Regions from separate parts of the Paenibacillus sp. CB74 genome, predicted to be linked through region 1. Evidence: riboswitches for the same ligand, from Rfam matches in the RefSeq annotation. Region 1 holds a riboswitch; each other region holds the start of a gene.

Region 1 (10,400 bases):
TCATCTGATATTCGAAGTAGGTCTGGCCCTTGTGCTCATTGCGGCAGCCGGCCTTTTATCAGCAAAACTAAGATTTTCGGTCGTTCCGTTTTATATTCTGATCGGGATGGCCGTTGGGCCACATGCCATGAAAATTTGGCATCTGGACTTCCGCTTCATTGAAAGCCAGCCTTTTATTGATTTCATGGGTCGGATCGGTATTCTGTTTCTTCTCTTCTACCTCGGACTTGAATTCTCGGTAGGTCGTTTAATTAAATCGGGTCGCTCTATTGCAGTTGGCGGCTCGATCTATATCGGAATTAACTTTACGCTGGGATTAATATTCGGTTTTATGTCCGGTTTCCCAGTTGCAGAAGCACTTATTATCGCAGGTATAACTACCATCTCTTCCAGTGCGATCGTGGCCAAGGTACTCGTTGATTTGAAACGAACAGCCAATCCGGAAACAGAGATGATATTGGGTATTATCATGTTCGAAGATGTATTCCTCGCTGTATATATCTCGATCTTGTCCGGACTTGTGCTTAGTGATTCATCCTCCATCGGAGGCGTGCTCATGTCCGCACTTATTGCCCTCGGATTCATGCTTATCGTCATAATTCTTGGACGCAAAGCAACGCCGCTACTAAACAAGTTGCTTAAAATACGATCGAATGAGCTATTCTCTCTTGTTGTATTCGGAGCTTTGTTCCTCGTAGCCGGCTTCTCTGAGACTATTCATGTTGCCGAAGCGATCGGTGCATTATTGGTTGGACTGGTGCTTGCTGAAACAGAACACGCGAAACGGATTGAGCACTTGATTCTGCCGTTCCGTGACTTCTTCGGAGCCATCTTCTTCTTCAGCTTCGGACTGTCCATTGATCCGTTGTCTCTGGGTGGCGAAGCCGTATGGTTAGCTCTGATTGCAGTTGTTATTACATTGTTCGGTAACTTCCTTGCAGGCATGATGGCCGGTCGCAGTGCAGGCCTATCGCCCAAAGCATCAGCCAATATTGGATTAACCATTGTGTCACGAGGTGAATTTTCCATCATCTTGGCCAACATGGGTAAAGCCGGAGGACTGCTGCCAATGATTCAACCATTTGCCGCACTGTATGTCCTAATTCTGGCCATTCTGGGGCCTTTATTAACCAAAGAGTCCAAACATGTATTCCGTTTATTGGATAAAATATTCAAGTTCAAAGATCCTCGGAAAAAGAAAGAAGAACCAAAGGTACTGCAGAAAGAAGGGTAATGCCTATGTCTGTGCAGAACAGACATACGATCGTACTTCGCGGCTCTGCGCCGGTCTTTCTGTGACTAACCCAGGGAGAATGGCTCGAAAGCCGCACAAAGGAGGATGACCTATGAAAGCACCTCTGATATCGGCTAATCCGGTGCCAGCCACCGCCAAGACCAGAATATCATCCACCCGCCGCTGGTTAAACCTATTGCTCGTGATTATGGGTGGAATTCTGGCCTCCGTAGGACTTGAATTGTTCTTACATCCAAATAAGATCATTATTGGAGGCATTACAGGCATTTCCTCCCTCTTCGCCCACTGGACGGAAATGAGGATTGGATTATTCCTATTTTTATTCAATGTTCCGTTCATATTTCTGTCCTACAAGATTGTGAAGAAGAAATTTGTATTGGTTACTGTGCTGGGTCTGGTTGTCTTTTCGATCGGTGCCATTGTGCTTCATCCCATGCCGCCACTTGTAGAGCACCCGCTGGCTGCCGCCATGTTTGGCGGATTATGTCTCGGACTTGGAATTGGGCTCGTCGTGCGGTACGGCGGGACACTGGATACGCTAGAAATCGGTGATCCCTCTTCCCGCCCACCTGAACGTGTATTTAGCGGAAAACGGATGCTTATCGAAAAAATAATCATGCTGCTTAACTTGTTAATACTGACAGCCGCAGGTGTTGTCTTTGGCTGGGACCAAGCGATGTATTCCGTAATCGCCTACCTTATTGCTTATGAAATGGTCTACATTGCGTTCAGGGGTTTCTCTTCCAAACGTAAAGTATGCATTTTGACCACACAAAGCTCTCAGGTTGAAAAAGCTGTACGCAAACGGCTGCGCCGTGAACCTGGAACGCTGGAAGCCACTTCTGACTCAACACAAATCGCGATGGCGGAAGGATGGATCAGGCAGATCCCCGGTGCACTTTATTATGAGGTACATGTTCTGGAGATGGTCTGGTTGAAGTCCATTGTGCGTCACATTGATCCGCATGCGGGCATTATGACCAATCCGGAAAAATAAAAAAAACGCTCTCTTTCCCTATGGATGGTATTGTCCACCAAGGTCAGAGAGCGTTTTTTTCTGTTATCCGATTTACTTATGATTATAGCTCAACGATGGCTTTGACTACATGTGAATCTGGCAAGAGCCATTGGTCGATTGTAGCAGGTAACTCATCAAACTCCACTCGGTGTGTGATATAACCATTCATACTTAATTTCTTTTGACGCAGGGTTGACAAGACTTGTTCAAAATCTTCACGGGTTGCGTTTCGGCTGCCCAGCATGCTCATCTCCCGCTTGTGAAACTCAGGATCATGGAAAGTAATATCCGCTTTCACCAGTCCGACGAAAATGAGTTGACCACTGTGCGCCACATATTGAATGGCCTCATTCATGGAATTCACGTTACCGGTTGCGTCGAAGACCGCTGTAGCATAGTCGCCTCCCGTAATTTCAGCCACTTGTTGTACAGCCTGTTCATTGGCCTGTACCAATTCATCCGCTCCAGCCCAAGTCCGGCTAAGCTCGAGCCTGTCCAGGTTACGGTCAACGGCAATAACATGGGCACCTGCCTGTTTGGCAAATGCCATGACGCCAAGCCCAATCGGGCCAGCTCCAATCACAACTACATGCTCACCAGGCTTAATTCCCGCTCTCCTGACCGCATGGGCTCCAATGCTTAAGGGTTCTACCATTGCGGTCTCATCCAATGTCAAACCTTCTGCTGAAAGCAGATGTGAGACCGGCACGCTGATTCTTTCTCTCATGCCTCCGTCTACATGGACGCCCATGACTTGCATGGACACACAACAATTGGTTTTTCCACTGCGACAAGCAATACAATGACCGCAATGCAGATATGGAATAATGCTTACCTGATCCCCTGGACGTAGCCCTGCATCGTTCGGACCGATCTCTTCAATAACACCCGCCAGTTCATGACCCAGCACGCGAGGATAGGTAAAGAATGGCTGATTGCCTTTATACGCATGCAGATCTGTTCCACAGATTCCAATCCGCCTTATCGCAACCAGCGCCTCTCCTTCTACACGTTCCGGTTGAGGCAGGTCTTGCAGCTCTAGACGATCTATTTCTTCACACACAATGGCTCTCATCATTGTTCCCCCTTGAATGTTTCTGATGTCATGTTGTTATAACTCCGCATTATATTCAGGACGCCCGCTTGACCACGTCTCATTATGCAATGGAGCCAATATGCGCAGCACTTCATCCAGCAGCCCTTGATCTATCGGTTCTTCGATCCAGGCTGCGTTATTGACGATATTACGCTGGTTAGCACTGCTCACCAGTGTAGTTGGAATACGTTCATTCGACGTGGAAAATTGCACGGCCAGCTTGGCAATGTCACTGCCTTGATCTGCACAGAATTGTGCAGCCTCCAGACAGAGCTGCTTCACCCGTTCACCTGCAGGATGCCAAGCAGGAGCACCTCGGGTGCTTAACAAGCCCATAGAAATAGGCGAAGCATTCACGAGGCCAATTTCTTTCTTTTCCAACAAAGGCAACAAAGATAACAATGAGGTATCGTTCAATGAATAATGACAATACGAGATGATTGCATCCGCATTAATCTGTGGCAGAACCTTCTCGAACAATGGCAAGGGTAATCCGCAAATGCCCGCATGACGAATAACTCCCTGTTCTTTCAGACGCAGCAACGTTGGAAAAGCTTCTTCAATAATTATTTTTGCTGGCACAAATTCAATATCATGCAGGAACAAAATATCAATATAATCGGTATGCAATCGCTTGAGGCTCTCTTGTACACTATCCTGAATACGCTTACGTGAAAAATCAAACTCATTTTCCCCATACCGTCCGGCTTTGGTTGATAACATATATGAACTGCGCGGCAAGCTACGGATAGCCTCACCCAACACCGTCTCTGCCTTTGTCAATCCATAATAAGGCGAAACGTCTATGTAATTCATTCCGGCATCTACAGCAGCATGTACAGTGCGAATTCCCTCTTCCCGGTCAATGTCACGAAATACAGAGCCAAGTGAGGATGCTCCAAAGCTCAATACAGGAACGTTCAGTTCGGTCTTTCCAAGTGTTCTTCTCTTCATTGGTTTGCCCCTTCCAACATGTCTGACTACACAAGTTCCTTTTCATTGTAACAGTTCAATTACAATATAAAATATCGCCAATTGCGTAACATGTACTGTTTAATGACCTCAATCTCCAGAAAAAATCAAAAAGCCCGCCGTTCCTCCAGAGGGAGTAGTCAGCGGGCTTGCTTCATTAATACTCATCTAACGATCAGCATATATGGAAGTGGTATACAAATATTATAATTAGTTCTGCATTACGAAATCTTCATGCACGGTATTCTCTTCATCGAACATGCGCAAGATGTCGTAACGGGTGTTACGTTGTGCGGGAATATAACCGGCCTCTCGAATCAAACGTAAAATGGATTCAATGTTCACTTTGTAAGTTGCACCCGCAGCAGATACAACGTTCTCTTCAATCATGGTGCTGCCGAAGTCATTACATCCAAATTCAAGCGACTTCTTACCGATCTCAGGACCCATGGTTACCCAAGAGGATTGAATGTTCTTAATATTATCAAGCACCAGTCGGCTGATGGCTACAGTCTTCAAGTACTCTTCCGGCGTCTGACGCTCCAGCTTAAGGTTGGTATTGTCTGGCTGGAAAGTCCAAGGAATGAACGCCAGGAAACCTTCGGAATCGTACTTGTTCGCAATACATTCATCCTGAGCTTCACGTACACGGAGCAAGTGTAAAGCACGCTCTTCCATCGATTCACCAAGGCCGATAACCATCGTTGCCGTGGTATTCATGCCGATGCGGTGTGCAGTTTGCATAACGTCCATCCAATCCCGCCATGAACCTTTCAAACGGCTGATTTTCCGGCGTGTACGGTCATCCAGAATTTCAGCGCCGCCGCCAGGCAAGGAATCCAGTCCAGCTTCGTGTATAGCACGAACAACCTCTTCCAATGTAAGGCCATCGGAGACTTCAACCATTTTCATAATCTCAGCAGGTGAGAACGAGTGCATCGTGATGTTCGGGAAACGCTCCTTGATGGCTTTCAACAGGTCTGTATAATAGCTGAAAGGCAAGTTTGGATTCGTACCACCTTGCATCAAAATTTCGGTACCATTCACATCTTCCGTTTCCTGAATCTTCTGGAAAATAACTTCATCTGGAAGCACATAACCTTCATCTGAACCAGGTCTGCGGTAGAAAGCACAAAAACGGCAGTACACATCACACACGTTCGTGTAGTTGACGTTACGCCCAATTACAAATGTTCTGTATGGCTCAGGGTGCATGCGTTTCATAACGACATTAGCAGCTGCCCCGATTTTGTCCACTTCATTGGATTCAAATAACTGAATCGTGTCTTCCAAGTCCAAACGTTCGCCCCGAAGGGCTTTATCTAAGATACGGTCTACCGTACTCATCGTAAAAAAGCCTCCCTCATGAAGAGAAATTATATAACGATCCGTCCCAACTTGTTCAAAAGAAGCAAGTTCTGGTGGCAACATCGCATTTCTGTACTCCACATATCGTAACACAGGTTACATGTGAAAAAAAGCACCTTATGTACAGGTGCTTTAAAAATAAGTAAAAATTTTTACATATGGAATGGAATTTATCCGAACTTAAGTGATACTCATAAGGGTATTTGGATACTCCCTTTTGTTAGGATTCCTGAAGTGCTTGTTCCAAATCTACAATCAGATCTTCGATATCTTCCAGACCTACCGAGAAACGCAGCAACCCGTCTGTAATGCCACGGTCCCGGCGAACCTCAGCCGGCATTGCTGCATGAGACATCATCGCTGGGTAGGACAGAATACTCTCGACAGCTCCCAGGCTTACAGCAACAATGGGTAGCTTCACCCGGTTAAGAACTGCTTTTGCACGATCTCCTGAACCGACGTCAAATGAAACGACAGCTCCATATCCTGTTGACTGGCGCTCATGTGCCTCGCGGCCCGGATGATCCTCCAGTCCAGGGTAAAAGACAGCGGTAATATCACTGCGCTCATTAAGCCATGCCGCAAGTCTGGCTGTACTCCGTTCACTATGAGCCATACGAGCCCCCAAGGTTTTCATCCCGCGCATCAGAAGCCAGGATTCTTGTGCCCCGAGTACAGTTCCAAGTCCATTCTGCAACTGTTTCAGTTGTACGCCAAGTGATTCCGTGCGAGCAACTGCTAAGCCTGCCAGCACATCACTATGCCCCCCTAGGAACTTGGTAGCACTATGTACGACGATATCCACACCAAGCTCAATTGGACGCTGATAGTACGGTGTCATAAAGGTGTTATCCAGAATCGTGATCAGGTCATGTTCCTTCGACCAGTCAGTTACGGCAGCGATATCCGTAATACGCAGAGTAGGGTTGGATGGTGTTTCCATATAAACTGCCTTGGTGTTTGGCTTGAGCGCCGCTTTTACTTCATCTATATTGGTCATGTCCACAAAAGTCGTCTCAATCTGCATACGGCTTAATATGGAAGTAAGCAACCGATACGTGCCTCCATATACATCTTCCGTTACAATCATGTGATCCCCTGCGGAGAACATCATGAACACGCTGGAGATCGCAGCCATCCCCGATGAATAGGCGAATCCTCGCGCTCCGCCCTCCAGCAGTGTGATGTAATCTTCCAGAGCCTGACGTGTCGGATTACCCGAACGACTGTAATCATGTTGAGGTGGATTGAAGATATCAAAATGATGGAAGGTTGAGGCTTGATAGATTGGCACACTGGAGGCTCCAGTTGTTTTGTCAATTTCATCACCAAAATGAAGCAATTTGGTATCAAATTTCAATTCAGAATTGGGCTTGTTGTTGGACTCACTCATGAGTGCACGCCTCCTTCAACTTCCTGTTGTGCAGCTGTCAGAGCATTGCCAAGATCTGCAATCAGATCATCCGCATGTTCAATGCCTACAGAGAACCGGAGCAGTCGGTCATCGACACCTACAGCATCACGAATTTCAAGCGGAATATCCGCATGCGTTTGTACCGCTGGGTAGGTCATGAGTGATTCCACTCCACCGAGACTTTCGGCAAAAGCAATCAGTTTGATATGACGCAGCAATGGTTCAACGTAACGTGCATCCTTCACTTTAAAAGAGAAAATACCTGTGTTACCTGTGGATTGTTTATTTTGTATCTCATACCCTGGATGATCCGACAGGCCTGGATGATACACTTCACCCACTGCTGGATGCTCAAGCAAATATTTGGCAATGGTAAGCGCATTGTACTCATGACGCTCCATGCGAAGAGCCAGCGTTTTCATCCCTTTCATCAACTGGTAGGAGTCACTTGGAGACAATACCGCTCCAATGGAATTATGCAGGAACGCCATCTCTGCAGATAATGCCTCACCCTTGGTTATAATTAGTCCGGCCAGCACATCATTGTGTCCGCCCAGATATTTGGTAGCGCTATGAATGATGATATCGGCACCCAGTTCAATCGGACGTTGGAAAAATGGAGTCAACAACGTGTTGTCAACAATGGTCAACAGGTTGTAACTTTTCGCCCAGGAAGCAACGGCTTCCACATCGGTGATCATCATCAATGGATTGGTTGGTGTCTCAATAAATACCGCTTTGGTATTTGGCTGACGAACCTTCTCCAGTGCTGCCAGGTCATTCGTATCTACATAACTGGCAGTTACGCCAAAACGAGACAGAATGCGTTCAAGCAGACGATAGGTTCCACCGTATAGATCCAACGATACAATCAGATGATCCCCTTGACCAAACATGGCAAAGATCGTTTGCAGTGCAGCCATACCCGAGCTACAGGCAAACCCCGCATCACCAGACTCTAGCGCTGCGGCTGCTTCTTCCAATACCTTACGGGTTGGATTCGTCGTACGAATATAATCAAACCCCGTGCTTTGTCCTAGCTTCGGGTGGCGAAACGCAGTGGATTGATAGATCGGAAAGTTAATGGCGCCTGTTACCGGTTCATTGATGGACCCTATTTGTGCTAAGCGGCTTTCGATTTTCAACTTGTTGTTGTCTTCCATTGCTGCATCCTCCTGTAATCTCGATTAGATTTGCGGGCCAATATCGTAAGGTGTTTCTTGATACACATAGTAATTGAGCCAGTTAGAGAATAATAAGTTGGCATGAGCGCGCCAGGTAGCCGGTGGCACACGGGAAGGATCGTTATTTGGATAATAGTGTCTAGGCAATGCAATATCCAACCCTCTGGCTACATCCCGGTCATACTCCCACTTTAATGAGAACGGGTCGTACTCGGCATGACCTGTGGCAAAAATTTGTTTGCCGTCTTTGGTCGCAACCAGGAAGATACCCGCTTCCTCGGATTCAGCCAAAATCTCTAAATTTTCATTCTTTTCAATATCTTCGCGTCTCACTTCCGTATGACGGGAATGTGGAACGTTGAATACTTCATCAAATCCACGCAACAATGGAACATGTGGTTTATTGATCGTATGTGGGAAAACACCAAAGCACTTTTCATCAAGTGGTACTTTCGGCACATCAAAATGATGGTATAAACCTGCTTGGGAAGCCCAACATATGTGGAGGGTTGAAGTCACATTGGTTTTGGTCCATTCGAAGATCTCCTGGATCTCATTCCAATAGTTCACGTCTTCGAAATCCATCTGTTCCACCGGGGCACCCGTAATAATCATGCCATCGAAACGTCGGTGTTCAATCTCGTCGAAGGTTTTATAGAACAGATCCAAATACTCCTGAGACGTATTCTTCGACGTATGGGATTTGGGGTGTACGAGAACAACATCCACCTGAATAGGCGTGTTTCCGACCAGACGAAGCAATTGTGTTTCGGTCGTTTCCTTTGTCGGCATCAGGTTTAATATAGCGATACGGAGTGGACGAATATCCTGCTGGTATGCAGAAGTTTCATCCATGACGAAGATATTCTCTCCTTCAAGTACTTCTTTTGCTGGTAAAGTATCCGGAATTTTGATTGGCATGGTAAGTCTAACTCCTCCTTGTGCATAGATAGATGCAACTGCCACTGGCTTGATGTCTTCATATCAATACAGTGACAGACTGCCTTGAGCTTGTAAAAACATTGAATTGCTCTTTCATCCAACGTTACAAACAACCTCAAGTTCCTTAGCGAAAATCACTGCTGAGAAGTCGGGGCATATGACAAAGACCTTCCTCGGATTTCGAGAAAGGTCATATGTAAATAGATATGCGCCTCTCTCATCTCTCAGTTACAACAGTGCCACTTGACACTAGGTCGCTGCAAGAATTAGCACCGTGCGGTATACCGCCGGTTGCCGGGTTTCATCGGGCCAGTCCCTCCACCTACTCTTGATAAGATTTCGCTGTATTAGATTGTAATTTAATATGGTTCACCGTCTACTTTATTACATTAATGCCCTTACGTCAAGGTGCAGTTCTCTGTCTGCTGTCCAGATCGGAACCGTTCTTCATCCGTTGTCATACACTGCCTCAGGGCGCGAAATAGACACATTTTTGCGCTTGAAAGCACCTTGTACCAGCGGTATACTAAACAAGGTGTTATAAACCCTTATGTGAGAGGTGACATATTAAATGGATGGCGACCCGAGGCCTGACTGGCAGCCGAATTCCGACAAACTGCATAGAGAATTGACATCAGCATGCCGGCAGCGGGACGTGACTTCCGTTTGATTATATAGTGAACGCAGCCCTGATCTCCAGGCTCCGCTGCCGACCGGCTGATTTGTTCTTTTTGCGCCCATAATGATAATATCCGCCGAGTTGGCGGGTGCAGAAGGAGTAGATTAACGATGAAAATCCGGTTGGTAAACAACGGTGTGTTTATTCCGGTGGACGATATTCAGCAGGCGCTGACTCCACCAGCGGAAGGATTTTACTGGATTGATGCAGATGTAGACGATTTGGCGGTACTTCAACCGCTGTTCTTGATGCATGATCTGGCTGTGGAAGACTGTCTTAGTGACGAAGAACAACGTCCGAAGATTGAAATTTATGAGAACCATTATTTTATTGTAATTAATAGCATACGTTTCGATAATGAAGAGATTTTTCTGCGTGCAGTCAACTTGTTCCTTGGCAGACATTTCATCATTAGTGTTACAAAGCAGAAGGTCAGCGAATTACGCACACTGAAACCAATCCTGTGGGAACA
Region 2 (10,400 bases), 3.3 Mb from region 1:
GGTATTAGGAAGTGTGGGTGCCTTTGGTGTCATGCTGTACTTCACCTTGAAGCTGCGTCGTAGCGACCGTGCGGCCCAATTGAATTACGAGCCTGCAAAGCAGCTACCGATGCGAGGTATCTACAGCGATATCTTCAAGCTGTCTATTCCCATTGTGCTGTCCTCACTTGCAGTTCCAGCCATTAACTTCATCGATTCATCCCTTGTGGTTCCGCTGCTCAGTGGCCAGATTGGACTCGAAGAAGCGACAGGCGTTCTTGCGATCTTGGGAGCTAAGGCCCAAAGTATTGCGGGTATCCCTCCGATTCTGGCGATCGCTTTAAGTCAATCGTTGGTGCCTGTTATCTCGGCAGCATTTGCCCGCAAGGATGAAGCGCATCTGAAGAGTCAGGTTACACTTGCGATGCGTATTTCGATTCTAACAGGTATGCCGATTGTCATTGCACTTTGTGCAGCAGCGTATTCGGTCAACGGATTGCTGTTTACCAATCTGGATGGAACGCCGATTATTGCCTTGCTGACATTCGGTACTATTTTCCAGATTACGATGATGACCACCAACTCCATTTTGCTTGGGGTAGGGAAACCGCGGATTACGATGATTAGTGTGGCAGCAGGTGTTGTAGTCAAACTGATCGCAAGTCTGATTCTGGCGCCGATCTTTGGCATTTACGGCATCATTATTGCAACGGCCCTTTGTTTCCTGGTGATCACGTACCTGAATCTGCGGGTCCTTCGCAAAATCGTTGATTTCTCCATTATGGGAGATCGTTGGAAAGGTTTTATCATTACAGTGTTGCTTGCAGCAGGTGTAGGATTTGCAACGAACTGGATTGGGAATACGATCTTTGGACTGTTCCTGCCAGCGCGTGTATCCTTCTTGCTTACCTGCCTTGTGGTTGGTGTGCTTGTTGTGGTGGTGTATCTGGTTCTCATGGTTGTGCTGCGTGTATTACGCAAGGACGAGCTGGGCAGTTACCCCCGTATTCTGCAAAAAATTCTCCGTCCACTTATGCGTCTTCAACGTGGAGCCGGGCAAAGAGGTTAAGAATACACGGAGCATCATTCAAGCTCCAATATGTTGTGAACATCGGATAAATGATAAAAGTTCATGGATAAAAGCTCTGTCTGCTGTTAAGCGGACAGGGCTTTTTGTATCGCGAAGGCGAGCTGCGTGACTGCGTTGAATATTAGCCCAGCAAGCGAGAATTAGCGGTACATTGGGAAATTCACATCATCCGGCTTTACCTGTTCCATATGATCTTCAGCATTAGTGTGTGATGGCTTTCGCATCATGAGCCAGTGCTGTTTTCAACATGCCATACCGATGTTCGTGACTCATCTCAAACAGCCATGGCCGGCGCGGTGCTGTTAGATAACCGAGACAATCCCGAGTCTGAAGCCAGTCTTGTCTGGTAATCGGTTCATAAGGCGTGTCGCCCCATACGGATAGCAGTTCCGGACTATATAATCGTTGCCCTTCTGGAAGCCATTCTTCATCAAGTAGCGCTTGCGCGTATAATGTATGATCACCTGCCTCTTCTTCACGATGGGTAAACAGGCCAGGCCAATATTCGGCCCGTGAACCACGATGGGGAACCGAACGTGCGAACGCCAACACTTGTGTGTGGACTTGCTCCACCCCAAACAACAGAGCATATAGGCCTTTGCCAAACATGATCCGCTCATCCAACTTGCCAAAATGTTCAATGACGCGTCCCGCGAGGCCTGCTCCCCGACCAAGAGGAAAGACGATATGATTAAGCCCCGCCAAATTATGCAGATGGAATGCAGGTTTGGAGAGTACTTCTTTTTGAAAATAAGGATGCTGCACGACCCGGCTCTCGATATAATTCTGCTCATTAATAATTAATGCCACACTAAGCAGTGAACTGCACCGTTCCAGCCAAAAGCGTTCCCAAAACGGCGTCATAAACGCAGATACGTGAAAGTGTGACAAGAGATGGAAACAGCTTCGTCCAATCCGGCGACTGTTCATATATAGCTGTAGCTGGGGATATGCATCCTGGAAAATGAGTGCATTGCATCGCTCCAGCAGCCGATACATATGCTCGCGATCGCTCTGATTCTGCAGATTATGCATTAAGTCACTCTGAAGATCTGTCATGTGATATCCGCCGTTGCGAGAGACCATATGGGCCAGCAGAGCCCAATGCAGTTCAGGGTATTGCTCATAACATTCCAGATAGGCTGACGTGCGGGTAACATTACTTCGGTTATGCTCCTGGGTCAGTGTCTTTATCTCTTCCAGAATGATGCAATCTTCTTCACAGACGAGTGCGCTTTGAACCTGGTCCGCGCGTGCAAAAGACTTGCTGCTGGCAGGTAACAGACGCTCTATCTCAGACTGTATGGCAGCTGCCGTATCGGTATCCCACTCGATGTCACGCAATGGGTGACGAAGCTGTGCTGAGGCTTGCCATGCAGCCTGTTTGCCACGCCAGATTTCCCGGGCAGCACCCGGAATGGAACGGACAATCTGCAAGAGGGATCCGTGATGCTGTTCGCTGGAAGAATCGGTTCTGGTGGAAGTCATGATGTGACATCCTTTCATGATGTTCTGGGTTTAAATTCACAGACCATGTGGTTTATTCTAAGTATGCGCTGATTATTTGACTTCCACTCGCCAATTTGCTTCACTTAGGATAAGACAAGGTACAGAAAGGGAGATGAACCGAATGGAACAGATTACTTCCAAACCGGCTTTTGATGTAGCCATCCAATCCCCACGTTTGACGATTGCCGTATTCAAGGCAGACTGGTGTGGTGACTGCAAATACATCGATCCGTTTATGCCTGAGGTTGAAGAGAAATATGCACGTGAACTGACATTGATTGAGGTCGACGTGGATCAGGTTGGGACGGTTAGTGAAGAGCAGAATATTCTTGGCATTCCGAGCTTTGTGGCGTATACAGATGGGCGCGAACTCGTACGGTACGTGAACAAGCTGCGCAAGTCGAGAGAAGAGATTGAGCAGTTCCTGGATCGCGCAGTTGAAGTGTACAATACGATCCATAAATAATGTTATATACGTTCAAATGATGAATATCTACACAAACACTCCGATGACAGAATAACCTTTTGATCGCTGTTATTGTGTAAATGTTTCATTGAACTTATATAAAAGTATGACAGGTTCATGCTGTAAAAGGGTATACTAGATGAAACGCCATTTCTCTTGAAATAGGGAAATGGCGTTTGTGTGTTCGACATGTTTTATGTTAGAAATTTGATGTACATATCCCCAGTGACCTATGGGTCATTATTTCATCAGACGTTAACATTTTGTCACAAAGCGCGGACGTCAATGAACATTTTATCCGGTATAATGAATTTAGTTGTGAAATAAGTGTCAAAGTATCGAAACAAGCGAAGGATATTCTTCGCCATCTTAAACCAACAGCGGGTGAGAAAAAATTGAAACACTTAACTTTATTTAAATGGTTAACCGTATTAACCTGTCTTGTCATGTTTCTGGCCACTTTTGGTGGAGGCATCGTAACCAAAACGGAATCGGGCCTTGGCTGCGGAACGGAATGGCCTTTATGTAACGGGAAACTCGTTCCGGCACATACTGTGGCTTCACTTATTGAATATTCCCATCGCGCTGTAAGCGCACTGGCTGGATTGTTGTCCATTGCCTCGTTTGTTGCTTTTCTGCTGTTTGGCAAGTCACGTCGTGACCTGCAATTGTTCTCTTTCTTAACCCTGGTATTTGTTATCGTGCAGGGGATCATGGGGGCTTTTGCCGTTGTCTTCTCCCAATCTTCAGCAGTCATGGCACTGCATTTCGGCTTTGCACTGATTGCTTTTGCCAGTTCCCTGATGATGGCGCTGGGCATAAGGCAGGAGGCAAAAGATGGCGGATTGGAGCGCCTGAATAAATACCCTCGGGTGAGCAAAAAATTCAGGAATCTGGTCTGGTTCTCCACCATTTACACATATCTCGTGGTATACACGGGTGCATTTGTGAGCCACACGAATTCTGCTGGCGGATGTTCCGGATTTCCGCTCTGTAACGGGCAGATTATCCCTGAGCTTTCAGGAGGGGTAGCGGTTGCTTTTGCTCACCGTGCAGCAGCAGCGTCGCTCGTTATTGTTATTGCAATTCTGGGTCATTTCGCTTACCGTAATCATCCGGACAACAAGGAAATGCGTACCCTTGGCGTGGTATCCGTTGTTCTCATCCTGATGCAAGTCGTGATTGGTATTTTCATGATGGTGACAATGAACCGTCCGGAAGTATACATGTTCGTAGCTCTCGCTCATATGCTGGATATCGCCATATTGTTCGGAGTTTTAACGTATATGAGTTTCCTGGTGTACAAGCTGCATCGACCGGTTAATCGGTTCTAGATACAGATACAGTTCTCTTGAAGGTACTCGGCCTAATATGAAAGTCCACCATCCAGTGATGTACATCTTTGGACAGGTGGACTTTGTTTGATGTCAGGGGGATCAGGGCAACCTATGGCAAGCAGCAATTACGGAATGGATGAAGTGTTACGGTGATGAAATGTTGATTCGGAAAAGAGGAGGTTAAATATGCTGCGAACGTTGTTGGGGGAAAAACCGCGTATAAACGAAGGTAAATTGAAGGAAGCGATGGACTCCATGGCGCATACACTTGAGCTCTTTCAGCGGCAAATGCATGTGGATCATGATCCCACGCATGACTATCGGAAACTGTATGTGTGGACTCAGGGACTCATCTCCTCACTGGATGAACTGGAGCAAAGCAGCTTCGCTGCAGCTCATTTTCGCAAAAAGGTCGTTGCAGGCTCAACGGACGACATGACGCCGACTGAAAAAGCTGAGTATGCCCGATATGTGTATTTCTACAAAGATGGCTTCATCCGCTGCTTTGCCATTTTGGATAAAGTCGGGACCGTATTGAATGAAATATTCCAGCTGAATACTTCAAATACAAAAGCGCATTTTTCTTATTTTACGGTGTTAAGGCAGTTCGATTTTGCGAGGGAGCATCATGATCTTGCATTGAAATTAATTCAGATCAAGGACTCATATCGGGAGCCGATGAGCAAGCTGCGCAAACGACGTAATATGGAAATTCACTACATGAACTCGGAAATGCACGATGACTTGTGGCAGTTACACCAGACCTTGCAAGGTAAGGTGAAGCTGGAGGATCTGAATCAGCATGTGCAGGAAATGCGTCAGGGCGTGGATATGGTCTGTGAAACGTTAACAGCCTCTTATCGTTATATCAATAAAATATGGCAAAGAAATAATTCCCTTTGACAAATCGGAATACTTGGAATATACTGAGTTTCAATTAGAGTGTTGCAATGACAAAGAATGAACAGATCATCTCAAAATTTACATTCACATTATAAAGCATGAACTACATGAACTTATAAAATCCTACAATAACATATTTCTTATCGAGAGCGGCGGAGGGACAGGCCCGATGAAGCCCGGCAACCGATTTGTAATGACATGATACATGTATCATTCGTTATAGATGTTAGGTGCTAATTCCTACAAAATGGTGCAAGGCACGATTTTGGCAGATGAGAAGGTATATTCTTTCACGTGAAGAGCCCTCTTTGTTTCTGCAAAGGGCTCTTTTTTGTACTTTAAGGGGAGTTTTCCTTTAGATCGGGTAAAGATACATGTAGGTGGTTGGAAAGGGGCAAGTGCGATTGATTGAATTAAAAGGATTAACCAAAACGTACGGCAAAGGAAAAAAGTCTACAACAGCGTTATCCGAGCTGAATTTGAACATCCAAAAGGGTGAAATCTACGGCGTTATTGGCCATTCCGGAGCGGGTAAAAGTACACTGATTCGCTGTATTAATTTGCTGGAGCGGCCTACGGAGGGTGAAGTATGGGTTGACGGGATCAATCTGACTGAACTGAGCAAAACCGAATTGCAGCAACAGAGACGCAAAATCGGGATGATTTTTCAACACTTCAATCTGTTATCCTCTGCAACGGTATATGATAATGTGGCTTTTCCACTAAAGCTTGTGAATACACCCAAGGATGCCATTGATCGCAAAGTGAAGGAAATGCTCAATCTCGTTGGTCTGGAGAACCATAGCAACAAATATCCAGCTCAATTATCAGGTGGACAGAAACAACGTGTGGGGATTGCGAGAGCACTTGCGAGTGATCCGAATGTACTTCTCTGTGATGAGGCTACTTCAGCGCTTGATCCGCAGACGACAAATTCAATTCTGAAGTTATTGCTCGACATTAACGAAAAGTACAACCTTACCATTGTGCTGATTACTCATGAGATGCATGTCATTCAAAACATCTGTGATAAGGTGGCTGTCATTCATCAAGGTGGCATTGTGGAACAGGGACCTGTAACCGAGGTGTTCCTGAAGCCGCAACATGCGATTACGCGGGACTTCATGATGCGTGACCATGAAGCTGGACTGGCTCTGGAAGAGACCGCTCTGGCGAATGCAGGCATTGAATTGCAGGCAGGTGTTGCTTCGAAACTTGTGAAGATATCCTTTCTGGGGAACAAAACATATGAAGCGATTTTGTCCAGAACGGTTCGTAAGACGGGTGTGGATTTTGCCATCCTGCAAGGAACGATCTCTACGATCAAACAGGTTCCTTATGGACAACTGACCGTTCGGTTCGAAGGTGATTCCAATGCGATTGATCGGACGATATCCGAATTGACCGCTGAGGGACTTGATGTGGAGGTGCTTCGTTAGATGGATTTTTCAACAGTTCGTTGGGAAGAGGTTGGTAAAGCTTCCATAGAGACACTGCAAATTTTGGGTGTATCAGGCCTATTCACCGTTATCTTTGGTTTACCACTCGGAGTTCTGCTGTTTATGACAGCCCGATCTGCTTCGATCAAGTCACGGACGGTGTACATTATATTGTCCTTGATTGTAAATATTTTGCGATCAGTTCCATTTATCATATTGATTGTTGCTCTTATTCCATTCACTCGTATACTTGTCGGTACAGCTACGGGGGTTCTTGGTGTTATACCTCCTTTGGTTATTTCAGCAGCTCCTTATTTTGCTCGATTGGTGGAGACAACGTTGCGAGAAGTTGACCGTGGTGTAATTGAAGCGGCGCAGTCAATGGGGGCATCGACCGGACAGATTGTAAGACGGGTGTTGCTGCCTGAGGCGTTACCTGGTCTGGTTGCTGGGATAACCATTACCATCGTTACGCTTGTCTCCTATACGGCGATGGCGGGCATGGTTGGTGGTGGTGGACTGGGAACGCTGGCAATCAACTACGGATATTTCCGTTATCAAAATGAAATCATGATCATATCCGTAGTGTCGATGATTATTCTCGTGCAAATTCTCCAGATGGCTGGAGATCGGTTAGTTACATTTTTCACCAGGAAATAACACATAGATAACATGTTGGCTGTGCAGTCATTCAAACGCCACATGAAAAAATGATTAGAGAAGGGGTTTTACACATGAAAAAATGGTCATTCGCTCTACTTAGTCTTATGTTGATTGCTGTTCTCGCAGCTTGCGGGAACAACAAGGATGCTGATAGCGGTGCAGACAATTCAGCAGGTGCACCACGCACGGTTGAATTGAAAGTGGGAGCTTCACCTACGCCACACGCAGAGATTCTGGAAAGCATCAAACCTGAACTGGAAGCACAAGGCATTCGTCTGCAAGTCGTTACGTTCAATGATTATGTACAACCCAACCAGCAACTTGCTGATAAAAAATTGGATGCAAACTTCTTCCAGCACCAGCCTTACTTGGACACAGAGAATAAAGAACGTGGTTTCAACCTCGTTGCTGTAACACCTGTTCATGTTGAACCTTTTGGCGGATACTCTAAAAAGATTAAATCTTTGGATGAATTGGCTGATGGCGCAAAAGTAGCCATTCCAAATGACCCATCCAATGGTGGACGTGCACTGTTGTTGCTCGCGAAGGAAGGCATTATTACGCTGAAAGACAATACAAATATCACATCTACGATTCAGGATATCACAGCCAATCCGAAGAACCTGGATATCATCGAGCTGGATGCAGCCATGATGCCTCGTCAATTGGATGAAGCGGATCTGGTATTCATTAACGCCAACTATGCGCTTGAAGCGAACCTGAATCCGGCAAATGATGCCTTGCTGATCGAAGATCTGCAAGGTAACCCGTACGCGAACATTCTCGTTTCTCGTGAGGACAACAAGGATTCAGATGCAATTCAGAAACTGGCTGCTGCCCTGCACTCCGAAGAAGTGAAAACCTTCATCAAAGAGCGTTATAAAGGTGCAGTTGAACCTGCAACTGAATAATTTAACGATATGTATGAGTTGAATGTATGAGTTGACGTGAGCTGATAAGAAGAGGATGTCCCATAAGTCATGAATATGACGGAAGGACATCCTCTTTTTGCGTTATTAGCGCTTGTAGCGAGGTGCAATTTTTGAACAGCCACTCCCCAAGTCTGTGCTGAAGCATGGATCAACATAAGTCACAACATAGGTCAAAGTTTCTCTGATGTATCAGCATTGGAGTGATGTCCAGATTGGCGGTAGTAGGATAATTCATTCTGATCAGCATGCTGCTGTTCATCTGCTTCTTGCAGGTACGTCCGCTCGGAGGGAGAGAGTTTTTCTTCATCTCCGTATGAACTTTTGATTTTGTATCTGATCCAGCCGACTAGTCCAAGAACGACAACCAAGATTAAGGCCCATCCTTTTTTGAGCAAAAGAAGAGCGCTAAATTTTTGGGAAGCCGTATACCCGATTCCGCCCATCAGAAGGCTGTTGAGCCCTATGGTCGAAGTTTTGTCAGTCGATGCATTATATTCCTCGTAGGTATGTCCTGCATTGATGTGAAGTTGATTAAGGACGGTTTCCTCGAATGCCTGGCGGCTCTGTTGAAAGTTGGCCGTATCGATAACCAGAATGGCTGTGATGTACCCTTCGCGTGTCAGGAGTTTTACATTGTAATTCACCATGGCTTGCTGATCAGCATTCTTGAAACCTAGGGAGTAGACCAACTGATGTTTGGTCTTATCGTATGCCGGTTCGATTTCCCAACCTGTTATGTACGTTCTGTATTCGGGATCGAGCTCTCTGTTCTCTTCTTCTGTGCCTCGGATATAACTGCTTAACAGTTCTTCGCCATTCAAATTTTGATCATCATCATGAATATGACCTGTCTTCACGTATTCAAATACAACATACCACGAGCCGTATTCACTATTGCTGGTTAGGCTTCCGATTTCATTCCCGTTAGGCTTTCCACCGCTGTTAAGTATTGAGCGTTGGGTATTGGCCTTATCCAGAAAGGAATGACTTTCAGGGACTTTCAGTGTGGCTTTGCCATCGAGCGTTACAGATGCAGGGCCAATAATCCAATCATACTCATCGGGTGATTGATACGTCTCACTTTCTGCTGATACCTGTAAGGCACTAGAGACTGTGAATACACTCACCATTAAAAGTGTAAGAAATGATATCCATCGTTTGTTCTTCATATTCAAGTAGAGGTCCTTTCGGGTTATATCCTCGACAGTACCATAGGTATTCGATTCCGATCAAGATATATTTGGAATTAAAGGTGGATAATCCCTTGTAGATAAGCGAGTTGTAGGAGGACGATAAATCTTTTATACTGGATAGTGACTGCTCTTTGAAGAGGGGGATGAACGTGAAGGGAAAGATTGCCCTCATAACGGGAAGTGCCAAAGGTCTTGGTAAAATGACGGCCCTCAGTCTGGCAGATCAGGGGTGTCATATTGCCCTCAACTATGTACACAGCAGAGCAGAAGCTGAGGCTTTAAGGGCTCAGATTACAGCCAAGGGTGTGCGGTGCATTGCTATCCAGGCGGATATATCGAAGGTAGAAGATATCTCTTCATTGGTTGAACAGGTGGAGGACAACCTGGGCAGCATTGATATTTTGGTGAATAACGCGGGTCCATTTGTCCGTGAACGACGATTATTTGCGGATTATTCTGAAGCCGAGGTCCAGATGCTCGTGCAGGGAAATCTGCTAGGACCGATGTTGCTGGATCAGCGTGTATTGCCAGAGATGAGACGCAAGCAATGGGGACGTATTATCCATTTTGGCTTCAGTCATGCTGGAGAAGCGAGATCTTGGCCACATCGCGCCGTATATGCGGCTGCCAAGGTAGGTCTGGTCTCTTTTACAAAGACACTCGCTGTTGAGGAAGCTCCTTATGGAATTACGGTCAACATGGTATGCCCGGGAGATATTCGTGGTGCCAACAAAGAGAAAACGATTGATGAAATGGCGGGCATCACCGACGAGGAAACGCCAAGAGGACGTCCTGGCAGCGGTGAAGATATCTCACGAGTGATTACGTATCTATGCCTTGATCATTCCGATTTTATAACAGGTAACATTATGGATGTATCTGGAGGGCT
Region 3 (10,400 bases), 3.0 Mb from region 1:
TTTCATGTAGGATACACCTCTGTTCTCAAATTTGCTTTCATTGCTCTATCTGGTTTCATCCTAACGCAAAACAGGCTAGAATGAACATATACAATATAGTCAGAACATGAACTATCTGGTCAAATTTTATTTCCATCATTTTGCATCTATTCAATGTACCCATTTGATTGCATGCAGGATGTACATATTGGGGGATTTTATCTTTGGATACGTTAGAGACATCTGTACTGATCTGTGACTACTCATACCACTATAAAGCGTTCACTCATAATATGAAGGGCGAGCTGCAAACCTATCTGTTCCGTCTGCAGACCGAAGGTTCGTGCAAAGTGTATGTACAGGATGAAGAATTCAGGATGACCAGCGGGGATCTGCTGCTGCTCAAACCTGGCGACGACTATCATCTCGTGGTGGATGAACCACATAAGGAAGGACGCTTGTCCAGCGGAGATTATTATCTGTTCTGCGAGGGCAGTTGGATCGAGAACTGGTGGAAAAGGCAGCAACGTTCTACTGTGAGCCGGATTGGACTTGATGATAAGCTCATCAGCCTGTGGAGAAATATGTTGCTTGAGAAACGCCGCGGACCTCTTGAGGAAAATGCGGAGCTAAAGGATGCGTTACTGCGCGGATTATGTCTATATATTGACCGGGCAATCAAAGAGAATATTCAGACCGATCGGGCGGTTTCCTCTGCGCTGAAGTTAAAACGTTATATTGAGGAGCATGCCACAGTTACGTTCAAGCTTGAGGAAGCAGCACGTTATGCCGGACTCAGCCTGTCCCGTGCAGTCCGTTTATTCAAGGAACATTACAATCAGACCATGATTCAATACGCGATTGAGATCCGTCTGAATGCGGCGTTGGAACGCATGAAATACAGCGAAATGACCCTGGAGCATATTGCCGAATCCTGCGGATTTGCGAGCTACTCCTATTTCCACCGGGTATTCCGGGCGCACTTCGGTGTGTCTCCGGCGGAGTATCTCAAATCCAGACAACACGAGCCTATCGATCTAGAACGTGTATGACGTATTAGTATCAGAAACCCATGACCCTTCAAGCAGGTTCATGGGTTATTTTGATAAGACGAAACTTGTAAACAGCTACTTGTAGTCTCTTGATTAATAAGAATGTTGTTCACTTCAATATTTATGTGACTCCTACAGAACAAGACTGTACAATTATATAGGACATTTATTTCACAAATTTATACATATCCATTCATTTCACATCTATCATACTGGAGCGATACATATGCTAACCCACCCGCGCAAAGTCCTCATCATCGAGGATGAACCGGATATCTCACGTATTTTGCGAGATTATTTGACCAAAAATCAATATGAAGCTGTTGTGGCAGCCACTGGACAAGACGGGCTTCAGATTATGGAGCTTATTCAACCAGATTACATCATTCTGGACATTATGCTTCCGGACATGGACGGGATCGAGGTGTGCCGCGAGATTCGACGGCGCAATAATATCCCCATCCTCATTCTAAGTGCCCGAGGCAGTGATACGGATAAGGTACTTGGTCTTGGTTTTGGCGCAGATGACTATATGACCAAACCCTTCTCCCTAAGTGAATTACTTGCACGAATTAATGCCCACTTTAGACGTTACGACAGCATGACCTCAGACCTGGACAGAACGGATCTACTGCGCCTTGGAAATCTTGTGATCGATAAAAAAGCCTACAAAGTTACATTGAACGGATTGGAAGTGTCTCTGTCTGCCAAGGAATTCGAGTTACTTCATTATCTGGCAAGCCATAAAAATCAGGTATTCTCCAAAGCCCAGTTGCTTGACGCCATCTGGGGTTATGCAACCTATGGTGATGAAAACACCGTAACCGTGTACATTCGCAGACTGCGGGAAAAAATCGAGGAAGACCCCTCACATCCAACTGTTCTAAAGACAGTATGGGGTGTCGGTTACAAGTTCATTTATGAATAATGGAGATTGGAGACATCCACATGTCATTAAACACCTGGTTCAGACGCTGGCTGTTAACAACACTTAGCCTTCTGATTATTATAAGTATCCTCGCACTGGCGTTAATACTATTCCAAAACCGAAATTCGGAACAATCCAATCCGTCCATAAATCAGGTTCGGCTCAAGATTAATCCAACTCTGTTCGCTCTGGAGCAAAATCATCAACATCTGGACAAACAAACTACCCGAGAAGACATATGTTCCATTGCCAGAGAAAGCGGGATTCTGCTTACCTATGTGAACCTGGATGGAACCGTAGCTCTGTCCTCCGATCCCACCTCTGAAGGAACCCAGGTTAATTTGCGTTCTTCCCTTCATTATGATCTGCATCATGCCGCGCAGACTGTGGACGATAGTGAATCACTTGATATCGCGTTTCCCGTGATGGACGGTCCCGTGGGAAGTCAGATCGGCAATGCTATCTTTTCCATCCCCCAAGCTATGGTTACGGTTCAGAAACCGATGACTTTTCCGGTTATATGGATTAGCGTACTATTACTCCTGTCACTGATCCTGGGCTTATTTTTATTTTGGATGAAAAGAATTCTGGACAAGCTGCTCCTCTCTCCCATTCATCATTTGAAGCTCCATGCGGAATCCATCATCAAAGGGAATTATGATGATCAGATCCAGTACAACAGGACAGACGAAATGGGCGGCCTTTACGCCATGTTGGATTTGATGCGCACAGAAATCAAACATATGAACGAGTTGCGCATCCAGCAGGAACAAGCACAAAAGGAACTCATCACTAATATATCTCATGATATTAAAACACCGATTACCACGATAAAAGCATACATAGAAGCTATTGAGGAAGGGCTATGTAACGATCAGGAAACGCTGATGGAATATATGAGAGTGATGCGGACACATACGGATAAAACGGCCCGACTTGTGGAAGACCTACTGGTTCATGCACTTCAGGAACTAGGGCAGATCTCTGTGGAACCTCGTGAAATGTACATTGGTCCTGTCCTTGAAGCTATGTTGAAGCCTATTAAACATGTTGTTGTTACGAAAGGTCTGATCTACGACGGACCTCATTCCAACCATATCCCCAATGTGTTGGTCGCAATCGACCCTATCCGAATTGAACAGGTGATCTCCAATCTTGTCGCCAATGCTCTCAAGCATACAGCTCCCGGAGACACGATACGTATAGCCACGGAACTGGAATCCGGGTACTTGAAAGTGACCATCGCCGATTCGGGTCAGGGCATACGTGTGCAGGATATGCCGTTTGTTTTCCAGCGTTATTTCAGAGGACAAGCGAGTCATGCAGACCAACGTGTGCAGGAAGGTACGGGACTGGGACTTTCCATCTGCCAAAGCATTATTGAAGCACACGGAGGCCGTATTTCCTTCACTAGCAAAGAAGGAGAAGGTACGACCTTCCGATTCTATCTGCCGATCTGCTGAGCCACACTGGCGTGGCTATTTTACCAAATGCCTTTAATTTCAGCTTCAACTTGGAAGTCAGTAATACTTTATTCATAATTTGATAAGGCTTCCTCAACATCCCTCCGCTAGAATGAATCCTATACTGCACTCGGGAGTGATTCGACTTGCCTAAGAAAGCGATTATCCGTGCACAGAATCTGTGCAAGACGTACAACAGCGGAAGTGAGCAACATCATGCCATCCGTAATGTCGATCTCGATATCTATGAAGGGGAATTCACGGTCATCATGGGTAACTCTGGCTCTGGCAAATCAACCCTCTTATATCTGCTTAGCGGACTGGATCAGATTACAGCTGGTGAGGTTTATTTTCGTGACCAGCGGATCGACGCTTATGGTGAACGAGAAATGTCAGACTTCCGCACGCGCCGAATCGGTTATATTTATCAAAGTATAAACTTGATCCCGGACCTTTCCATCAAAGAGAACATTGCTTTACCGGGATATATCGCTGGAAACAAAAAGAAAGACATCCAATCCAGGGCTACTGAGCTGATGAATGTCATGGATATTGATGGACAGCGTAACCGCCTCCCCTCCCAGACGTCTGGAGGACAGCAGCAACGAGCAGCCATTGCACGAGCTTTGATCAATTCGCCGGATATCATCTTTGCGGATGAACCGACCGGAAGTTTGAACCTGGAACACGGCACCGCCGTTCTGGATATCCTTACGGATATTCATCGAAAAGGACAGTCCGTAGTTATGGTTACGCATGATATTAAGGCAGCCTGCCGGGCAGATCGTCTGATCTATATTCAGGACGGCAAGATAGGCGGAATCCTTGAGTTTGACACCTATGACGAACATCAAATTCAGGATCGTGAAGCGATCATCTTCGCTTTGGTTACGGGGAAGGAGTAACCTATGGCAGTCATGTTTAAACTTAGTTTGTCGTATCTGAGCAGAAATAAAATTCAAAACTTGTTCATCACCCTGCTTATTTTTCTGTCTACCCTACTCGTGTCCACATCAGTCATTATCCTGGCCAATACGGGTAACCAGTTCAACGAGATGCATAGTCGAACCAACGGTTCCCATCAGATCTTGACGTTCGACAAAGGGCTGGACGATCCCCAAACTGTACATGACTGGTGGGCTGCCCAGAACGGTGTTCAAGTCTCACCTTTGCTAACTTACCGCATCTTGTCGGGCATCACTTTTGGCGGCACTGACATCCCTAACCTGTATCTGTACATGATGAATACCCCGCCTCCGCCATGGAGTGTAGATGAACTTGTATTTGCAAGTGGTACACAGCATTCGGCTCCTGAACAAGGAAGCGTATGGATCCCAACTTCCATGGCGAATGCCTATAACATTGCTGTCGGTGATACCATTCAATTCAAAACCGGATCGATCACACTTGACCTCGCAGTTTCAGCTATTGTTGTGGATGTTCCTTATGGAGCACCGTTCACCAATACGGCAAGAATTTGGATGAACAGTACGGATTACCAAAATGATTTTAGTACGGTTGCGGGAAAAGATATTCACATGATGGGCATCCATTTTGATGATTACAGTACGAACTCCAGCTACTGGGATCGTTATACAAGCGAGACGGGTGGTCCATTTATGGAAACCAAAATGGAATTTGAAAGTATCTCCTCCTTTTATCTGATCATCAATCAGATCGTCGGGTTCATTATGATATTTTTAGGGGCCGTCATGATGATTATTGCCCTCATTACGATTGGCTTCACCATATCCGATGCGATTCTGGCCAACTACAAAACGATAGGTATCCTTAAATCGCTGGGACTCACTTCCCGGGGCACCATTGGTACTTACGTCATTCAATATGCCCTGCTGTCCATCATCGCCGTTCTTCCCGGGCTGGTACTTAGCGTAATCGTCTCCAAATTCATCATCAACATCTCCGTATCGTCCCTCCGGACTGGCCAGGGTGATCTTCCAATTGAGGGCATTGGAGTTGCTATTGTTGTAGGGCTGCTGTTACTCGTCTTGGTTATTTCATTCGTCGTGTTATACGCCAGAAAGGCTCGCATGATTGAGCCTGTACAGGCCATTCGGTACGGTATGTCGGAGAGCGACAATGTACGCATGGCGCAACGAATGAATTCACCGCTCGCAAACCAGGCCTTGTTTGGACAATTGCCCGTCTCTTTTGTCATCGGTATACGCAATCTGATCAAAAACAGCAAAAGCTCGGTTCTGATGTTGTTGCTAACCACGATGGCTGCTTCCGTACTTGTTCTCGGGTATGTTGTACTGACCAGCATTACCGGAATCTATCAGACGGCGGCCAAATGGGGTTATGACAATGCTAACATTGCCGCAGTCGTTGTAAACAAAACTACGTTTCCGAGAGCAGAGCTGCAGAACGTATTGGAAGAAGACCCTCGCATCAAAAATGTGGGCTGGCAAGGGAACATCACCGGAGTTATCCTTCCAGATGATCCAACCGATGTGGCCAGCCAGTCTACCAGTCTTTATCTAAGAGTATTGGATGGAAGCTATCAGGATCTTGGTTTTGAGACGTTGAGAGGAGACAATCCGACACTCGAAAATGAAATTTCAATCGGAGTTAGTGTTGCCAAGATGTTTAACAAGGATATAGGAGATCTCATGGATCTCTACATTGAAGGAGAAAAGCGAACGTTTATGATTTCGGGCATCTATCAGGCCATCTCCGACTTGTCGGTATCCGGAAGAATCACAGCTCAAGCGGTTCGAAGCGTAAATCCGAATTACAGAGATGTAGATGTCGCGTTTATCAATGTCAACGATCCTTCACAGGCGGATGTCATTGCTAACCAATTGAATGAGCGTTTCAAAGACTCTGCTTCCATCGTCACGCAAAAAACGCTGCTGGATTCTGTTTATGCAGAAGCTGCAAGCATTCTGGTGTACCCCATGGCTCTAATGGGTCTGCTGTTCATTTTGGTTACATTCATTATTATTTTCAGCACCTGCCGGATCAGCATTCGCAAAGAGAGCAAGACATATGGCATATATAAGTCGATTGGAATGACATCTGGAAAAATCCGGTTCTCCATTGCTGCCGGAGTAGTTGCAGTAGCTCTGATTGGTTCAATGCTTGGAGTCATTGTAGGCGTATACCTTCTCCCCCTGTTACTTGAAAAAGTCCTATCCGGATACGGTATCGTACAGATTCCTCTCATTCTGAACTGGGGAGGCATTATACTCTTTGCTTGTCTGAGTATTGTTGCCGCAGCTCTAGGATCCTGGGTATCGTCCAAGGTGATTCGTCAGGCATCGCCGCGTATTCTTGTCGTGGAATAAAGTGTAGCAAGAAGGTATGCTCATGCAAAAGAAGCCCTTTCCTATCCTTTATAAGATAAGAAAGGGCTTTTCCACGCAGATCTGGATCGGCTAAATATACTTCAGCTCCGCCACTTCTTCGCAAGCTCGTCAATCTGATGTGGCGTAGTACGGCAACAACCGCCAATAATCCGTGCGCCCGCAGCAACCCACTGTTCCGAAGCATCACTCATACTGCCACAGGTACCCTGCCCACTCCACGTCTTCGTTGCAGCATCGTATACTTCTCCCGAGTTCGGATACACAATAACAGGTTTATCACTGGCACGGCTGAGAATACTCACCGCTTCCGTCACCACTTCCATGGGAGCACAGTTCAGGCCAATCGCAGCAATCTGCGGCTCGGAACCAAACAATCGTGCACATGTCTCAAGCGGCGTACCTTCGCTGATGCTTGTCCCATCTTTTAATGAAAAGGATAGCCAGGCATAGGCATGAGGAAACTCCTTCAGCACATCAACCAGCACCTGTGCTTCCTGCAAGGATGGTATGGTCTCAAAAGCCAAAATATCAGCACCTGCTTCAATCAACGCGGCCATCCGCGGACGATGGAATGCAGCCAGCGTTTCATCTGATACACCGTAGTGACCGATGTACTCCGATCCATCAGCTAGATAAGCGCCGTAGGGTCCAACGGATGCAGCAACCAACGGTCGTGGCCGTGCCAAGCCCCCGGTCTCCAAGACATCAGACGTTTGTTGTGCTGCTCCGAGGACCAGGTCACCATCCAGTTTGGCTTCCGTATTATCAACTCCGTCTTCCTGCACTTCTGCCCATACGTCATCTCTCGCCTGTGCAGCCAGTTCCACCGTCTTGCGAATCAGGTCCAACGCTGCTTGCTCGCCGATGCCTCTCTTGCGGAAGCCATCCACTGTCGCCTGATAACTGGATGTAATCGCACAGTCGGCTCCTGCTCGAAAATAATCCGTATGGACCTGAACAATAACATCCGGATTCTCAAGCAACACACGAGCAGACCATAATGGATCATCCAGATCACATCCATGCTGTTCGAGTTCCGTCGCCAGCGCTCCATCCAGAATCATGACCGGATGTTCACGCAGGATCTGTTCTATGGGGTTAGTCGGTTGTGTTTGTGTCATGTACTTGTCCTCTTTTCTTATTCACACGTTCTGTCAAATAATAAGCTGCGTAACATACTGCGATAAATGGAATCCCACAATATAGCGCAATTCGCTGTGTCGGGTCGAAGGCAATACCTATGCATGAAGCCAGGCATAATGTAAACGAAACAATCGGTACCACCGGATACAGTGGTGTTCGGTAGACCAGATCTTTGACCGCATGTCCTTCCCGGATATACTGTCTGCGGAACATGTACTGGGAAGCGCTGATGCTCATCCATACGGCAACGACAGCCAGACCTGATATGGAGACCAGCGTAATATACACCGTACCTGGCGCAATAATGCTGGACAGCAGAGCCAGTGCACCACCCACCATACTGATCAGAAGTGCATTCAGCGGTACCCCGCGCTTGGTCAATTTGGCAAACCACGGAGAGATCGTTCTTTTGTCAGCCAGAGACCAGAGCATCCGTGAAGATGCATAGAGGCCCGAATTGGCAGCAGAGAGAATCGCCGTCAGAATAACAAAGTTCATAATATCTGCAGCGTAGGGTACACCCACCCGCTCCATTACCGCTACAAAAGGACTTTCCAATACACTGGCGTCCGACATGGGCAGCAAGGCCGACAAGATCACAATCGTTCCGATGAAGAAAATAACCAAACGCCACAGTGTGGTATGAATAGCTTTGGGAATCGTCTTTTCTGGATTCTCCGTCTCCCCGGCGGCAATACCGATTAACTCAGTGCCTGAGAATGCAAAATTTACAGCAAGCATAGTCATCAATATCGCTGTAGCCCCATGAGGGAACCACCCGGATGCGGTAATATTCGATAGAAATGGAGCCGGTTCAGCATCCGCCATGGGAATGAACCCAAACATGGCTGCACCACCGATAATAATGAAGATTACGATGGTAACTACTTTGACAGATGAGAACCAGAACTCGGATTCCGCAAAAAGTTTTACCGTTAAAGCATTGAACAAAAAGATCATTAGTGCAAAAAGTGCGCTCCATATCCATACATTTACCGATGGGAACCAACGCTGCATCAGCAGACCGGCGGCAGTGAATTCGGAGCCAAGCGCAACAGTCCAGGTTAACCAGTACAACCAAGCCACCGTATAGCCTGTTGCTGGTCCAATATATCTTGCCGCATAACTATGGAATGCTCCCGTCTCTGGCATATGAACAGACAGTTCACCAAGACAGAGCATCACCAGATATACTACGATCGCTCCAATCAAGTAGGAAAGAATAGTTCCCAGTGGTCCCGCCTGCTGAATCGTATAACCCGAGCTCAGGAATAATCCCGTTCCAATGACGCCACCCAGAGAGAGCATGACCACATGCCGTGCCTGCATTTTCCGCTGAAAATGCCCTTTGTCGTTGTTGTTCTCCATACCTGCTGCTCCCTACTTCTTCATCCAGAAAAACAAAAAAGACCCACTCTTCCTAAAGAGTGCGCCGTTACTGACAAATAAAAACAAACGCTCCTATCTATCAGGCTGTTCACCCGCTGGAATTAGCACAGTATCCTTCAGATCTGTTGCTGAGGTTTCTAAGGGCCAGTCCCTCCACCTCTCTGGATAAGAAAATGATTTTTTATAAATATAGCGATTGATTATGAATGTGTCAATATTTATATCATAAATGGCACATCTCGCTATTCTGTGGAAGACCCTGGATTGGTAATGGTGGTCTTTACCTCATACGTGATCGGCACGGTACTGAAAATTTTATCCCAATCACCTTTGACTTTCTTCCATGTCTTTGGATGTTTAATACGCAAGCTGTCCCGAAAATCCGCTACATCGACTTTATAAGTATGCTGAAGTTTGTACAACACCTGACGAATCTGTTGTTCGGCCAGCTCAGCAAAATCCTTTTCCAATTCTCTTAGATATTCACCTTTTTCCTCTTCCTCGGGAGCGCGCCAATCCTCCATCAGCCAGCCTTCGGATTCAGTCTTCACATGGAATGAAATATCATTGCCGACCACCTTGGGAATAATTTTCACCTTTTTCTTCTTGATTTCATATACCACGGTGAATCCTTGCTTGTTATGTGTTTTTAAGACACCTCCTTTTTTTTTGGAATTGAGCCATGACAAACCCTCAAGATCTGTTTGACTAAGTTCTCCAATGAATTTCGTTGTTTTTCCATCAAAAATGCTACCTCCAGAGAACTTGTCCTCTCCATGGGAATTCAACACATTTTGCAGCAGAAAGCTGGAACCGGACTGCATCTGTGCATCTAACTTAGACAATAATACAGGATCCAATATTTTGTTGGACAAGTACGAATTGTTCGTAATTCCTGTGAGATAAAATGCCGGAATCCGAGACGGGTCCTGTGAAGTCAACACATCTAATGCAGAATGATGACTGATTAGCACCAGGCAGTTCGGTCGAATATCATTATCCCGTAGTACAAAATCAAGCAATTGGTCCAAACCATATTTTTTGGCAATATCCTTGGAAACGACGATAACTTTCAGATGATGTCCAATAAGTGGTCGATCCCGCCTTAACGCAA

Evidence for each region. Region 1 has a riboswitch for S-adenosylmethionine ahead of metA (homoserine O-acetyltransferase MetA). Riboswitches for the same ligand answer to the same signal wherever they lie in the genome.
Region 2: linked by a shared signal. The riboswitch ahead of ACX9NY_RS29085 (methionine ABC transporter ATP-binding protein) and the one ahead of metA (homoserine O-acetyltransferase MetA) in region 1 are both predicted to bind S-adenosylmethionine.
Region 3: linked by a shared signal. The riboswitch ahead of mmuP (S-methylmethionine permease) and the one ahead of metA (homoserine O-acetyltransferase MetA) in region 1 are both predicted to bind S-adenosylmethionine.

The regions. Positions count from the first base shown of each region.
Region 1 covers NZ_CM146009.1:3,316,310-3,326,709, forward strand. Annotated here, with positions in the region: gene ACX9NY_RS14585 (cation:proton antiporter) at 1-1,234, shown strand, start outside; gene ACX9NY_RS14590 (YitT family protein) at 1,347-2,252, shown strand; gene ACX9NY_RS14595 (zinc-binding alcohol dehydrogenase family protein) at 2,335-3,348, opposite strand; gene ACX9NY_RS14600 (aldo/keto reductase) at 3,385-4,323, opposite strand; gene mqnC (cyclic dehypoxanthinyl futalosine synthase) at 4,552-5,688, opposite strand; gene ACX9NY_RS14610 (trans-sulfuration enzyme family protein) at 5,930-7,102, opposite strand; gene ACX9NY_RS14615 (PLP-dependent transferase) at 7,099-8,286, opposite strand; gene metA (homoserine O-acetyltransferase MetA) at 8,311-9,228, opposite strand; SAM riboswitch class I at 9,464-9,587, opposite strand; gene corA (magnesium/cobalt transporter CorA) at 10,039-10,400, shown strand, end outside.
Region 2 covers NZ_CM146009.1:6,581,204-6,591,603, forward strand. Annotated here, with positions in the region: gene ACX9NY_RS29060 (putative polysaccharide biosynthesis protein) at 1-1,048, shown strand, start outside; gene ACX9NY_RS29065 (DUF2515 family protein) at 1,271-2,557, opposite strand; gene ACX9NY_RS29070 (thioredoxin family protein) at 2,700-3,044, shown strand; gene ACX9NY_RS29075 (COX15/CtaA family protein) at 3,440-4,378, shown strand; gene ACX9NY_RS29080 (Cthe_2314 family HEPN domain-containing protein) at 4,568-5,284, shown strand; SAM riboswitch class I at 5,422-5,563, shown strand; gene ACX9NY_RS29085 (methionine ABC transporter ATP-binding protein) at 5,689-6,723, shown strand; gene ACX9NY_RS29090 (methionine ABC transporter permease) at 6,724-7,383, shown strand; gene ACX9NY_RS29095 (MetQ/NlpA family ABC transporter substrate-binding protein) at 7,458-8,297, shown strand; gene ACX9NY_RS29100 (DUF2167 domain-containing protein) at 8,489-9,487, opposite strand; gene ACX9NY_RS29105 (SDR family oxidoreductase) at 9,661-10,400, shown strand, end outside.
Region 3 covers NZ_CM146009.1:6,281,297-6,291,696, reverse strand. Annotated here, with positions in the region: gene ACX9NY_RS27745 (sugar phosphate isomerase/epimerase family protein) at 1-6, opposite strand, end outside; gene ACX9NY_RS27740 (AraC family transcriptional regulator) at 204-1,031, shown strand; gene ACX9NY_RS27735 (response regulator transcription factor) at 1,258-1,959, shown strand; gene ACX9NY_RS27730 (sensor histidine kinase) at 1,980-3,422, shown strand; gene ACX9NY_RS27725 (ABC transporter ATP-binding protein) at 3,569-4,327, shown strand; gene ACX9NY_RS27720 (ABC transporter permease) at 4,331-6,733, shown strand; gene mmuM (homocysteine S-methyltransferase) at 6,835-7,875, opposite strand; partial or broken gene mmuP (S-methylmethionine permease) at 7,855-9,265, opposite strand; SAM riboswitch class I at 9,356-9,458, opposite strand; gene ACX9NY_RS27705 (Ger(x)C family spore germination protein) at 9,529-10,400, opposite strand, start outside.